One region of the Priestia sp. 179-F W1.4 NHS genome, then DNA from elsewhere that is predicted to be linked to it. Evidence: predicted binding sites of a transcription regulator. Region 1 holds the regulator's gene; each other region holds the start of a gene.

Region 1 (4,919 bases):
GTTAAATCGCCTTTTGCTTCTTCAATTGCGTTTGCAATCGCTGTCAAGTCATTGCCGTCTTCAACGCGAATTACTTGCCATCCGTAAGCCTTGAAACGATCTTCTACGTTCTCAGAGAACGAGCGATCTAAATCTCCGTCTAAAGAAATATCATTTGAATCGTATAAAACAACTAAGCGTCCTAATTTTAAGTGTGCCGCTAATGAAGCTGCTTCAGCAGATACACCTTCCATTAAGTCTCCGTCACCACAAATACCATACGTAAAGTGGTCTACAATTTCTAAACCTTCTTTGTTGTATGTTTCAGCTAAATGACGTTCTGCCATTGCTTTACCAACAGCCATTGCAATACCTTGTCCTAGTGGACCAGTTGTTGCATCAACACCTGCTGTATGACCGAACTCTGGATGACCTGGTGTTTTGCTTCCCCATTGACGGAAGTTTTTAAGGTCTTCAATTGATAAGTCATATCCAGCTAAATGAAGCAAGCTGTATAATAGTGCCGATCCGTGTCCTGCTGATAATACAAAGCGGTCACGGTTGAACCAGTTTGGATTCTTTGGATTGATGTTCATAAATTTTGTCCACAATGTATATGCCATTGGAGCAGCTCCCATTGGCATACCTGGGTGACCTGAATTTGCTTTCTCAATCGCATCGATTGATAAAGTACGAATTGTTGCAATCGAAAGATCTTCAATACGTTGTGTCATACTCTTCATCCCTTTCAAAACTATGTACATATGTTATCATACTAATGATTTGCTTATTTGTACAATACTTGAACCAAAAAAATTTCCACTTTTACAGTTTTTGTGTGCCTTATTAAAAATATACAAAAAACTAGAGGGAACTCTCCCTCTAGTTTTACTAGAACGTCTTAGTGAAGACGCTTCTTTTTGCTCTCTTTTAACTTCTTAGGCGTAACATCTTTACCTTCCTCGTCCACAACTTTAATCGTATGAAGGTGGTTTGTCATAGATTGTCGGAAAACTTTTAAATATTCCTGACGTAGCTCTTGCTGTTCTTTCGCTTCAGATTCTGTCAGACCTTCAGCCTTTGCCTTTTTTGAAAGAGCATTAATACGAGCAAGTTTATCTTTTGATAGCATATAAAACCTATCTCCTTATAATCAATAATTAAAATTACCGAACCGTTCCGGCAACATGTAGTCATCTTACTAAATCTCTTTCGTTTTATCAAGAGATTGAGCACTCTCTTGATACTCTTGATAGCGACGATGTACCGTTGCTTTTGAAATATTATAACCAAAACCTTTTAGCGTAACTGAAATTTCAGCAAAGGTTAAGCCGTTATGACGAAGGCGGACAATTTCTTCAATCGGCGCTTCTTTTTTTTCTCTTCCTGAGTTAACTCCTTGATTTTTTAAATTTTGCTGCGGACGATAACCGTTTTCTACGGCTCTTTTCATTCCTCTTTTAATTTTAGCATTATGTAATTTCCGCTGATGCTCTTCCACTAAGCTAATAATATCTAACACCATCGAATCAGATTCTGAAAGCTGAAGCTGACCTTGATGACTAATCGTATAAATCGTAGCATTTTCTTTATGAAAAGCATGAAGAAGCGCAATTCGGGCATTTCCTCTGCCTAATCGCGTTTCGTCTTGAATGAGCAGCACAGATATTTTTTCTTCTTTCATTGTATGAAGAACATCCAATATACCCTCTCTGTCTACGTCATATCCGCTTGCTTTTTCCATTACGACTTTTTTTACGTTTAGATGGTGAAGATCAGCAAGCTTTTTTAATTCTTCTTGCTGGCGCTGTAAAGATGTTTCTTGGGTTTTTTTATCCGTACTTACACGGCAATAAATAATGGCGTCCACTTTTATCACGACCTTTTCGGCTTCTAACAATATTCAGGAACGGCCGTTACACACTACTGTTCAATTGCCACTTGATTATGTAACTCTTTTTTTAAAACAGGAATATATAATTTATCTCCAGGAGATAAAGACTGGGCAGTGTCTGAGTTTAGATCATTGACGTCTTCAACCCATTTGACAAATTCATTGGTGGTCAAATGATGGTGATTATGATACTTGTTGGACAAGTCCCAAAGTGTATCTCCTTTTGTAATAGTAACCGTTGAATATTTGTCTAAATCTACTTTATCCGCTCCTAAAACCAGCGTCAATACATATGTAAGTGCAGCAATAACTGCAAAAAAAATAGCGTAATGTTTCATAGAATGTAAGAATTGGTGCATATTATGATCCCCCTATCAGAATATATGTTCTTATTTTATTGAGAACATTTGTTTCTGTCAATGGAATTCTTCGAACTTATGTTTGTATATTGACACATCACGTGGTATAATTCACCTAAAGAATAGCTAAAATCGAGGTGAAAAATATGAAGCTATCAAAACGTCAACAAGACATACTAGATTTTATTAAGCACGAAGTAAAATTAAAAGGTTATCCGCCTTCTGTTCGTGAGATTGGGGAAGCGGTGGGATTAGCCTCTAGCTCCACTGTACACGGGCATTTAGCTCGTTTAGAAAGCAAAGGGTTAATTCGCAGAGATCCAACAAAACCAAGAGCAATCGAAGTTCTTCAACTAGACGAAGTAAACATCCCTAAAAGCAATGTCATTAATGTTCCTGTTATCGGTAAAGTAACAGCGGGTCTTCCTATAACAGCCGTTGAAAATGTGGAAGAATATTTCCCTCTTCCAGATAAATTCGTTTCTCCAGATGATCATGTGTTTATGCTTGAAATTATGGGAGAAAGTATGATTGAAGCAGGTATTCTAGATGGCGATATGGTAATCGTACGTCAGCAGCAAACTGCTAATAACGGAGATATTGTGGTCGCTATGACCGAGGACAACGAAGCAACGGTAAAACGTTTCTTCAAAGAAGAAAATTTCGTTCGTTTACAGCCTGAAAATTCAACGATGGCGCCTATTATTCTTCGCCACGTAACGATTTTAGGAAAAGTCACTGGTGTATATCGCACGATTCACTAATCACACACTGTATGTAAAACCAACTAATCATGATGTTAGTTGGTTTTTTTTACGTTTGTTTTCTAAAAAAATTGGCATATTATAAATAATACGTCGAATCATTACAGGCAGGTAGAGCGGTTTTTATAAAGCCTGTTTTACCTTTTACTTTCTGTCTGCATTTTTTCAACTCTCAAAAAAAATACAACCGACTATAAGAAGGATGTAGTTTATGACCAATACACCAAGGAAAACAGAACCATTTCAAACTATTATGCCTACCAAAGCAATGAACATGTTTCTTTTTCCTTTTTCCTTTGATCGAAAAAATAAAGAGCAGCTTGTTCATGCACTAGAAGCAAATATGTTTGAGTTTTTTTCCATTCAAAACAAACATGTAGAAAAAGAATACTACGGAGAACAGTATTACGTATCTCATGATAGCTTGGATCAATATTTTCTTCCTTACATTGAATGTATTCTATTTCCTGATTCGTGCGAAAAAGAAGGCTTGCTTCGATTTTCAAAAAAAATAGACCATACCGTTACGCTACAAACTTCCTCCACCACCGTGTCTAGCAACGTGCTGTCTGTGGATGTTTTTTTATGTCCTTTTGAAATTGGCGTCATGACCATTCGCACTGAGATGAGTCATAATCATTACACCTATGATGACATTTTAGAATTCATGAATCATTTTCGTGTATTAGAACCGAAGCTTGCTGAAGAGCATGGATCCACCATTACCTATGAACATCATCGCTATAGCAAAGTACAGGATTACATTTTTTCACAGCTCGCGCCATTTTTGAACGAACACATCAAAAAAGAAGCGACGCGTGAACAGCACGTCGGGAGTCTTCCTTATTTTATCGATGAACGGATGTTTGTATTAAGTTATGTAACGGTAAATCAAGAGCAAGAAATTAACTCCACAACTTTATTTCGTACTGGGCAGCTAAATAGCTATACGCCTGACGGGAAACCGTTTATCTCTGCACACAACCATGAGTATATTAAAACGTATAATACCAAACACGTGTATTCCAGATGGGCTCCTGAAACCTATTACGTTATAACAGACCATGTGTTTTCGTGTATTTCTAAATCGACAGACTCTAAAACGGATCAGCTTTTGATGAATCATCTATTTGGCCAACATTACTATAATTTATTTTTGCATTTTTTCTATAAAATCGTGTTGCTAAAACTATCCTATGAGTATTCTCAGCTCACGTTTCATAAAAATTCAGAGGGCATCGAGCGACTAATTCGCTCTATTACTGTATTTTCAGGTAAATATTTATTTTTAGAAATTAGCTCTCGCACGGAAGGTCAAGAGTTTTCTGAGCTCTTTAAAAAAATCTTCCACATCAATTCTCTTTATCAAGAAGTCAAAGAAACCCTTGGTACTTTGTATCAAAATCAAGAGAAAATCGCGGCCAAGCGTCACAATTACTTATTATTAATTTTAACGATTTATACCGTTCTTTCCGGTATTTACGGAATGAATTTAGTTATTAGCGAGCTAAAGGGAAACATCAATTGGGATAGTATGAAGCAGTTTTCTATCTTTGAATATATCGCTTTAATAGTAGCTTTATCAGGAATTCTGATCAGCATTAGTCTCGGAGTGAGTTCCCTATGGAATTTATTAAAAGATCGATTTAAAACATAAAAGCTGTTCGCATCAGAAAATACATTATAAAAAAGAAGAGATTGAGACATAACTAAATCAAGCAAGTCTAAAGGGAAACAAATAGAATAAATAAGCTAGCAGGGATTGCTTGTGACACCTCTGTTGATTTCCGTGCAAAACTTCGCTTTCCGCGGGATTCTTCGTCTTGCCCTCCAATCAACTGCTGGAAAGAACTAAACAAATGAAACCTACGTGCACCATAAAAAACGAACCCCCAATCAAACATGATGATTAATGGTTCGTTT
Region 2 (4,919 bases), on a different contig from region 1:
ACAAGTTCTTTCTCTTTTAAAAGTTTTAAGATTAGTTGATGTCTCTCCGGCGTTAACATGTTCTAGCTCCTTTTTCAAAAAAGCGTTTTCATTTATTTCATGTACTTACTTTATCACGGTTTACATTCAAAATCAATCATAAAAAATCAAAAACATTCATTTTTTTAATTACAAAATAAAGTTTTTTGAACGAACAATTAGATTTGCATTTGTTTTGATAATAGTTTATACAAAAGGAAATAAGCTGGTAATTCAAGAATTTGTCTACTTTTCTCATTATATGTAAAGGTTTTCTTGTAACTAATTAGCTATGACTGTTTTTGACTATTTCTTGACCGATTTAATTTCTCTTGACTGAATTATGTTTAGCTTGTCCTGTTTTAATGAGAGCCTATACATCAAAAAAGTTGTCCACCTTTTTGGACAACTCAAAGTGACCCATCATTTAAATAAAAACAGAAGCATATATAATATAGAAGCAAGGGCAGAAGAAATAGCCAAACTTGAGATAAAACGAACGAGTCTTTTCTTAATGAACTGCGTTAATTCAATTTCTCTTACTTGAGTTTTTTCATTTTGCATACAATATCCCTTCTTTAATCAAAATTTCCTAGTAGCTAAAAGTGACTACTCGCAGAATATGCTTTTATGTATTGTATGCAAGCGTTAAAAAAAAGATACAAATTCAACAAAAAAGCTACTCTTAGCTAGAGTAGCTTTCATCTTTCCATACATCTGCTTCAATTACTGCATCCGCTCGAATCGAATATGTATAACAAGGCCCTGTCACCATCAGCGTATTCGACTGCAGAGAAACTTTATCGATTGTCACTCGTTCATATCTTTGAATATGTCCTGCTTCATAGACGTGAAGGGTTACTGGATGATGCTCCGAGTAACTGTTCATAATGACATTTTCAATATGCTCAATCTTTTCTTTTTTCAACCCTAAAGACTGCTTATGCGCCTCAGGACTGTACATTTTCTTCATTTTCTCTAAATGCTCAGGCATTACTAACTTCGCATACTGTTTTAATTCATCTTGATACACGTTCATTCTCCCCCTTGACTCTTGCTTCTATTTTACCGAACGAACATTCTCATTGCAAAACTTTTTAATCAAAATAAAAGCAAACAATTCATTTTTTCATACTCCATAAAAACTGTCAAAAGATTTTATGTTGATAGCAGAAATTGATTTTTTAAAAAATAATAATATCCCATCTTTAATTCAGCCTCTAGAGTTGGTATAATACATTGTCATGACTGTGTTTTCGGAGTTTTTGATGATTGGAGGTAACGTTCATGATCAATAAAATAAAAGAAATTATCCTCATTATTCTAGGAAGCCTCATTTTCGCACTGGCCATTAATTATTTTGCTATTCCAAATGAATTAGCAGAAGGCGGCGTAACCGGTGTAACAATGATTACCTATTATGTACTAGGCTGGTCTCCTGGTATCACAAACTTTATATTAAACGGTTTGCTGGTACTGATCGGATACAAATTGCTTCACAAACGTGTGATTGCTTACACAATTATATGTATTATTTTCACATCTCTATTCCTACATATAACTGAAGGACTGGGAAATCCTCTTGACGATACGCTACTGGGGGCTATTTTTGCTGGTATTTTAGCCGGTGTAGGACTCGGGCTTGTGTTTAGAGGTGGCGGAACTTCCGGAGGCTCGGCAGTTATCGCCCGCTTAGCTAATCAATATCTAGACTGGAATATTAGCAAAACGATGCTAGCAATTGATCTATTAGTTGTAGCAAGCGCCTATTTTGTCATCGGTGGAGAAAAGACGATGTACACGGTTATTTCTCTTTATATCGGAACAAAGGTGCTTGATTATATTATTGAAGGACTCAACCCCCGCAAAGCAATCACTATTATTTCACACCGTTCAGCTGAAGTAGCCGAACAAGTTAACAAAAAGATGCAGCGAGGCGTCACTGTCTTTTCTGCTCATGGAAGCTATACAAAAGAAGCAAAAGACGTATTGTACGTAGTTGTGAACAAACAAGAACTATTAGAGTTAAAGCGCATTATTCATAAAGTCGATGAACAGGCTTTTGTGGTTGTCCACGATGTGCGAGACGTCTTTGGAGTAGGTTTTACTATTCCAAAAGCCAGCTAAAAACCCGCTGTAAAAAAGCGGGTTTTTTCTATTATATATGTTTGCGCTGGAAATACAGTAAACCTGCTGTTATAAAAAGAAAAACTTTCTTGTAACGATAATAAAAAAGCGCTTCAATGAAAGCCTAAAAAGCTAAAAGGCGATGCCTTTTAGCTTTTTTCTTTACACGTCCATTTAATTAACAAACCGCAATGCGTTAATCCTCCTCCAAACCCATAGAGAATAAGAAGGTCATTATCCCGTACTTTTCCTGTCATTATTCCTTCGTTCAAGGCAAGTGGAATAGAAGCTGAAGATGTATTTCCGCAGTATTGTACACTCGTTAACGTTTTATCCATTGAAACACCTGTTTTAGCACAAATAGCTTCAATCATCCGAAGGTTTGCACTGTGCGGAATAAACCAATTTACATCAGAAAGAGAAATGGAAGTACCCTTTAACAATGCTTCTACTCCTTTTGGAATCGTTCGGACAGCAAAGCGGTATACTTCACGCCCATTTTGAACTAAATTTCCGCTCGCGTTAATTTCTTTTCCTGAAAGAGTATCAGATAAATTAGAACGATATAAATTCACCCCTCCGCTTCCGTCCGTTCCGTAGTGACATCCTAAGAAACTTGGATTATGCTCATCGTATTCTACAAGCATAGCTCCCGCTCCGTCACCGAACAGCACGCAGGTAGCCCGGTCCTTATAATCTGTAATTTTCGACATGACTTCAGCACCAATAACTAAAATCTTTTTATGCAATCCGGACGTCACTAAGCCGTTCGCCACGTGAAGTCCATATGTAAAACCGGCGCATGCGGCACTTAAATCAAATGCAGCAGCTTGATCAATATGAAAGTAATCTTGAACCTGACATGCTACGCTAGGAAAAAAGTGATCCGGTGTTGTTGTCGAAACAATAATTGCATCTACATCTTCTATTTTTACATTATAGCGGTTAAGCAAATTTTTAACAGCTCGAATGGCAAGCGTAGACGTGTATTCGCCTTCACCAGCAATTCGCCGTTCTTTCATTCCCGTGCGCTGTACAATCCATTCGTCACTTGTATCAACCATTTCTTTTAAATGGTCGTTCGTTAATTTTTGCTTTGGTGTATATATCCCCATTCCTGTGATTCTAGCTTTTGATTGCATCATTTCTCCACCTCAAATCAGTTGATACTTAATTATAACACCTACTTTTAATATCTGGTACTAATTTATTAATAGATAAAAAGCGCAAAGGTATACCCTTCACGCTTTTTATCAAATAGAATAATCTTCTGGAATAAATACTTTTAGCTGCTTAGGCTTTACATACACCTGCTCTCCTACTTGAAGGCTGAGTGTTTTATAATGCTCTTTGCTTAATTCAGCTTCTAAAAATTCTTCTGCATCTTCTCTTTTTAATTCAATTTGCACGATAGGTCCTATCACATGAATATGGCTAACGGTTGCAGAAACGGCATCTGCGCTTGTTTTTACTTTTTCAAGGTGAATATCATGAGGTCGCACATATCCAACAGCTGCTTCTTCATTTCTTCCACTAAATTCTGGAACATCCATTTCAAAGCTTCCTTGTTTTAGCCTGCCTTTATGAATGCGACCCTTAAATAAATTGACGTTTCCTAAAAAATCGTACACAAATGGACTGTTAGGATGATCATATACTTCCTCAGGACTTCCAATCTGCTCAATTTTCCCGTTGTTCATTACAACAATACGATCAGCTACATCTAAAGCTTCTTCTTGATCATGCGTAACGAATATACTCGTAATATGAAAGTCATTATGCAATTTACGCAGCCATCTGCGTAAATCTTTACGAACTTTCGCATCCAAAGCGCCAAAAGGTTCATCTAATAGCAGTACTTTCGGTTCCACTGCTAACGCTCGAGCAAGCGCTACTCGCTGGCGCTGTCCTCCCGATAATTGAGAAGGATAGCGATTTGCAAGCGGCTCTAGTTTCACAAGCTGCAGCAGCTCGGTTACTTTCTTGTTAATGTCCATTTTAGAAGGTCTTGTTTTTTTAGGTCGTACTTTTAAACCATACGCAATGTTATCAAACACAGTCATATGCCTGAACAAAGCATAGTGTTGAAAAACAAACCCTACATTCCGCTCTTTTGGATTTACGTTCGTAATTTCCTTTCCATCAAATAAAATAGCTCCCTGGTCAAGATGTTCAAGACCGGCAATGATGCGAAGCAAAGATGTTTTTCCAGAACCGGACGGACCGAGTAAAGCTACTAATTCACCCGTTTGAATATCAATGTTAATAGAATCCAGCGCTTTAAAATCACCAAAGTTCTTTGATACGTGCTTAATATGGATACTCATCTCATAAGCTCCTTCCTTTTTAAATATGTTTGGCTTTCCACTCAATAATGTTTTTTATAATTAATGTAAATATAGCTAAAACTGACATTAAAGATGCTACCGCAAACGCTGCTGCAAATTGATATTCATTGTAGAGAATTTCAATATGAAGAGGCATCGTATTTGTCATTCCTCGAATGTGCCCCGACACAACGGAAACAGCTCCAAACTCTCCAATCGCCCTCGCATTACATAAAATGATTCCATATAATAAGCCCCATTTAATATTAGGTAATGTCACTAGAAAAAAAGTTTTGAAACCGCTGGCTCCTAACGTTAACGATGCCTCTTCTTCGGCTGACCCTTGAGCTTGCATGAGTGGAATCAATTCTTTGGCAACAAACGGAAGCGTTACAAAAAGGGTAGCTAATATAATACCGGGAATAGCAAAGACAATTTTGATGTCGT
Region 3 (4,919 bases), on a different contig from region 1:
TAATGAAAGCGTAAACAGTAAAACGTGTCGGTTGGTTAAGAAAAACATCCACAAAAATGGGATTCGTTATTACATAAAATCAGACCTCTGTTTTTATAAAAATAAATAGAATTTGAGAAAAGGAGAATGAGGATGAACATATTGGATGCAAAAGTAGTGAATACAAAGTACGGTTTAGAAACATATCTGGATGTATCAGAAAGCGTAGAAATAAAAGAAATTCATATGCCAAGTTCAGAGAGCCAATCTCACAAAATTAAATTTGGAATCAAGTATTTTCTTTTAAGAGAAGGAAAGTATTACGATAGCCAAAAAGGTTATTTTTGGCTTTGTATGAATCACGATTTTAGCAGCCTTATGCTGAGTGAAACGGAAACAGAGAGTTTGTTTGCAGTTAAAAGTGAAGAAGAAAGAGAAGCAACAAAAACGCTATTAGCAGAATGGTTTATCCAAACAAATGCGTACAAAGAAGTCATCAACGAATGTATCCATCAGATTAAAACGGAGAATATTCGTACAGAAGAAGACATTGAAGACCGAGTGGACGCCATACAATTTTTAGAAAAATTAAAGGTATTAACTGCAAAAGAGATTGAAAACGCTTCTATAGAAAATCTATATGCCCTTCAGCAAATTGGCTAGGCGGTAGTTCACGCAAGTTGAGATGCAGATTGATGTACAACAATAAGGAGGAATAGTGAGATGAAATTTTTTATTGATACAGCAAACCTTGAGGATATTAAGAAAGCATATAAAGTTGGTGTTCTAGCAGGTGTAACAACCAATCCATCTTTAGTAGCAAAAGAAGGCGTAAGATTTGAAGACCGCATCGAAGAAATTCTTCAAATGGTACCGGAGGTTGAATCCGTTTCCGCTGAGGTAACGCCTGACGCACTTTCTGCTGAAGACATGATCGCTCAAGCTGAAGAACTGATTAAAATTAACGATGGAGATAAAAACATTACGATTAAGCTGCCTATGACATTAGCTGGCTTGGAAGCGACGCGCTACCTTGCAAAAAAAGGCGTAAAAACAAATGTAACCCTAATCTTTACAGTAAACCAAGCGCTTTTAGCAGCTCGTGCTGGAGCGACGTATGTTTCTCCATTTTTAGGACGTCTTGATGATATTTCAGAAGACGGAGTACAGCTGGTATCTAAAATTGCTGAGTTATTCCGCGTTCAAAACATCGACTCTCAAATTATCGCCGCATCTGTAAGACACCCGGATCATGTAACGCGCGTAGCACTTGCAGGGGCTCATATTGCCACAATTCCATACGCTGTTATTGAGCAATTAGCAAAACACCCGTTAACTGACCAAGGAATGGAAAAATTTGCAGCAGATTGGGAAAAAGCAGTTAAAGCTTAACAAAAAGTCATATCAATAAAAAAAGCTTGGGATAAGCATAGCTTATTCCAAGCTTTTTTTCGTTTAACTCGCTAATTTCTTTTTACGTAGACGCTCTAAGCGGCGCTGCACGCTATTTCTTGAACGCCCGAGCAGCTGTCCAATTTCTCGCTGATTGCGCTTTTCCTGATAAAACATACGCCACAATCTAGCATCTTCTTCTGCTGTCCACTTTTTATGCTCATATTTAGGACGCTTGACATAGTCTAGTTTTCTTTGTTCATCCACCCACGCTGGTTCTGGAATAAGCGTATTTTTAGATATTTTAAAAAAATTAAGGCACGATTTATTTTGTTCAGCCCACTTCCAAAAAGATTGAATGTCAATTCCCATGAATGTTCTAGTCTTGGCGATGATCATCTTATACGGTAGATTCTCTTTATGAATCCACTTATAAATTGTATGAACATCTACTTCAAGGCAGGCTGCTAGTTCACACGCTGTAATATGTCCTACGTGCGCTTTCGCTCCATACACTTCTAAACGACTTAACCTCGATTCTAGTGCCTGCACACTTCGCTGCAATTTCGCTGATATGCGCGAAAGGGGTTTTATTCCGTAATACCTTAGCAAATATTCGTCTTCTTGTACGGTCCATCTTCGCATCGATGTTTTTCGTGTTAGTCCCAAAACTTTTATGCGTGTAGCAATAGAAGAAGGGCTTCTGCCTAAGGAGTGTGCCATTTTACGGTTATTCATGGTATCAATGTTCTCCTGTAAAAAAGCATCTTGTTTCGGCGTCCACTTTTTACGTAAAGCTGTATCTGAAGCTCGAAGATTTAATCGAGTAAGCCGTTTATTAACCGATTCCTTACTTCTATGTAAATGCTCACTCATCTTTTGAAGCGTCATAACGCCATAGTGTTGGATAAGAAATCTATCTTCTTCTTGTGTCCATCGCTTTTGATTTTTACTCACTGTTGTCTCACTCCAATTCAAACGAAAAGCTCAAGATGAAAAAGTTGCTAGCAATCTATTTTACCGATGAGCAGTACCCATCCAGACTGATACTCACTGCGTTCTAGCCTATGTATATTTTATCATATTTCTACAGAAAAACCAAACATGTGTTCTGTTTTTTTGTTTTAGTAAGCATTAAAGGAAGGAGAAGATTATCTCCTTCCTTTAATAGAAGTCAATTGTGATAAAATTGACTAGAAACGCAAGGATTTTCACATAACTGACAGCTCAGCATCATTACGTTGAGAAAGGGGAATGAGCATGAATTTTAATTTAAAAGAAGCGACCCAAATACTTGAGCGTACGCCTAAGACGCTTGAAAAACTTTTGTCGGGTCTATCTGCAGGGTGGCTGCAATGTAATGAAGGAGAAGGAACTTGGAGTACCTCGGAAGTAATAGAACATTTAATAGAAGCAGAAAAAAACAATTGGATACCAAGGCTAAAATTCATCCTTCAAGAAGGAAAAGGAGGAGCTTTCCCTCCATTTGATCGCTATGCTCATTTACACAAGGAATCTACTAGTTCTATTGAAGAAAAGCTTCTTGAATTCAACATGATAAGAATGCAGAATTTACAACAACTAAAGCTGTTAATTAAGCCTGAAAAGCATCTTGAAGTGAGAGGAGAACACCCGGAGTTTGGGGAAGTAAAAGTCAGAGAATTGCTCTCGACTTGGGTTGCTCACGATTTAACGCATATTGCCCAAATTGTTCGAGTAATGGCAGAACGATACAGAGAAGATGTAGGACCTTGGGAAGAATACTTAGGAATACTAAAGAAATAGCAATGACAAACAGTAGCCAGCCTTTATCATTCAAGCTTGAATTAGGAAATGTACACGATTACAATAAAATGAGAATAATGAAGATTCAGGAAGGATTGCAGAGGGAACTATAAGAACATATCCCATGTGTATAACATGTAGGGTCCGTTAAGCAATTTACGAATAAAAAGAGGATTGGACTGATTAAAAATGAAAGTGAATTTTGAGAAATTTGGCGAACTAAACAATCAAGCTGTACATGCTTATACCTTATTAAATGATGAAGGGCTTAAAATCACCTGCCTTGACTATGGATGTGTGATATCAAATATTGAAATGCCGGATTCTGAAGGGAAGATTGAAAGTGTTGTCTTGGGATTTGATTCAATAGAACAATACCAAAAGTATTCTCCTTATTTCGGAGCTGTGGTAGGACGCGTAGCAGGACGTATAGGGGGAGCGGAGTTTCAGCTTAATGATGAAACCTATCGTCTAGAGAAAAATGAAGGAAATAACCATTTGCATGGCGGTTCAGAAGGGTTTAGCCACAAAATATGGCATGCAAAAACAATCGAGGCAAGTGATCACGTAGGTGTTGAATTTACATATGTAAGTAAAGATGGAGAAGAAGGGTACCCTGGCAATCTTGAAGTGAAAGTTACGTATACGTTGACTAATAAAAATGAGTTTCATATCTCTTACGAAGGAACAACAGATCAAGACACTCTTATCAATTTAACAAACCATACGTATTTCAATTTAAGCGGAAATCTAAAGGAAACGGTCTTAGATCATGTTTTAAAGCTGAAAAGTAACGAATTCTTAGAGCTGAATGATGATCTTTTACCTACTGGAGAAACGATAAGTGTCACAGATACCCCATTTGATTTTAGAGAAGGACATAGCCTCAAGGAAGGAGTGGAATCTACACATCCGCAAAATGTATTAGTTGGTAAAGGATACGATCATCCATTTCTTTTAGAAGCAGAAACTGAAAACCAGATGTCATTATTTGATCCAGCAAGCGGCCGCAAAATAGAAGTCAAAACGGATCAGCCTTCAGTTGTTCTCTATACGGGAAATCATCTAGACGAAGAATTTGAAATTAGAGGGGTTCACTCAGAGAAATACCTCGGTGTTTGCTTGGAAACACAAGGTTTACCAGACGCTATTCATCATAAGCAATTTCCTTCTTGTGTATTAAAGCCTGGTGAGAAATATGAAGCATCTACTCACTATACATTTATAACTGATCGCAGCCTGTAACAAAACGGAATGATAAAAAGGATTGCAACCGAGCCTCTGCCGATTGTAATCCTTTTTTATTCTTACTTTTTCTTTTGGCTTTTTGCACGATTAGCGTCAAGTTCAGCCGCATATTCTTCTTGAGACTTTCCTTGCTTTTGACTCTCAGACTGAATCTTTTTAAATTTGTTATCGTTTAAATTTGGCATATTAGCACCTCCTTGTAGACAGGGTTATTTTGTACAAACATTAAGGATTTATATGCTAAAAAGTTTTAATGAACTTGATTAGAAATTTCGCTTAATGCTGCGCCGGCTTCATCAACATATACGTTCACTGTCGCAAGGTCGCCGATTGCACAGATTCCAACCATATTATTATTCTCCACTACAATAATGCGGCGAATTTGATGATCGGCCATCATACGTGCACATTCATGAATATCCGTATCTGGAGAACAAGTAATCACATCTTTAGTCATACAATCATGGCAATGCACAGTGTTGCAATCTTTTCCATCTGCCACGCAGTTTAACACG

What was found. The regulator LexA, encoded in region 1, represses DNA repair genes until DNA is damaged. The targets are predictions, from matches to a motif close to CGAACATATGTTCG.
Region 2: the regulator LexA is predicted to act here: its motif matches at 1,088-1,101, upstream of ACH0CI_RS16780 (YolD-like family protein).
Region 3: the regulator LexA is predicted to act here: its motif matches at 2,471-2,484, upstream of ACH0CI_RS15470 (sigma-70 RNA polymerase sigma factor region 4 domain-containing protein).

Annotation. Positions count from the first base shown of each region.
Region 1 covers NZ_JBIQFF010000001.1:801,670-806,588, reverse strand. The annotation lists gene tkt (transketolase) at 1-713, opposite strand, end outside; gene ACH0CI_RS04085 (DUF896 domain-containing protein) at 881-1,111, opposite strand; gene ACH0CI_RS04080 (YneB family resolvase-like protein) at 1,181-1,849, opposite strand; gene yneA (cell division suppressor protein YneA) at 1,903-2,232, opposite strand; gene lexA (transcriptional repressor LexA) at 2,379-2,996, shown strand; gene ACH0CI_RS04065 (magnesium transporter CorA family protein) at 3,208-4,653, shown strand; gene ACH0CI_RS04060 (hypothetical protein) at 4,721-4,855, opposite strand.
Region 2 covers NZ_JBIQFF010000003.1:305,416-310,334, reverse strand. The annotation lists gene ACH0CI_RS16790 (DeoR/GlpR family DNA-binding transcription regulator) at 1-59, opposite strand, end outside; gene ACH0CI_RS16785 (hypothetical protein) at 442-582, opposite strand; gene ACH0CI_RS16780 (YolD-like family protein) at 704-1,057, opposite strand; gene ACH0CI_RS16775 (YitT family protein) at 1,306-2,145, shown strand; gene ACH0CI_RS16770 (ketoacyl-ACP synthase III) at 2,295-3,290, opposite strand; gene ACH0CI_RS16765 (sulfate/molybdate ABC transporter ATP-binding protein) at 3,399-4,472, opposite strand; gene cysW (sulfate ABC transporter permease subunit CysW) at 4,492-4,919, opposite strand, start outside.
Region 3 covers NZ_JBIQFF010000003.1:40,778-45,696, forward strand. The annotation lists gene ACH0CI_RS15460 (hypothetical protein) at 133-642, shown strand; gene fsa (fructose-6-phosphate aldolase) at 703-1,371, shown strand; gene ACH0CI_RS15470 (sigma-70 RNA polymerase sigma factor region 4 domain-containing protein) at 1,435-2,328, opposite strand; gene ACH0CI_RS15475 (DinB family protein) at 2,632-3,156, shown strand; gene ACH0CI_RS15480 (aldose epimerase family protein) at 3,346-4,401, shown strand; gene ACH0CI_RS15485 (hypothetical protein) at 4,464-4,589, opposite strand; gene ACH0CI_RS15490 (CBS domain-containing protein) at 4,655-4,919, opposite strand, start outside.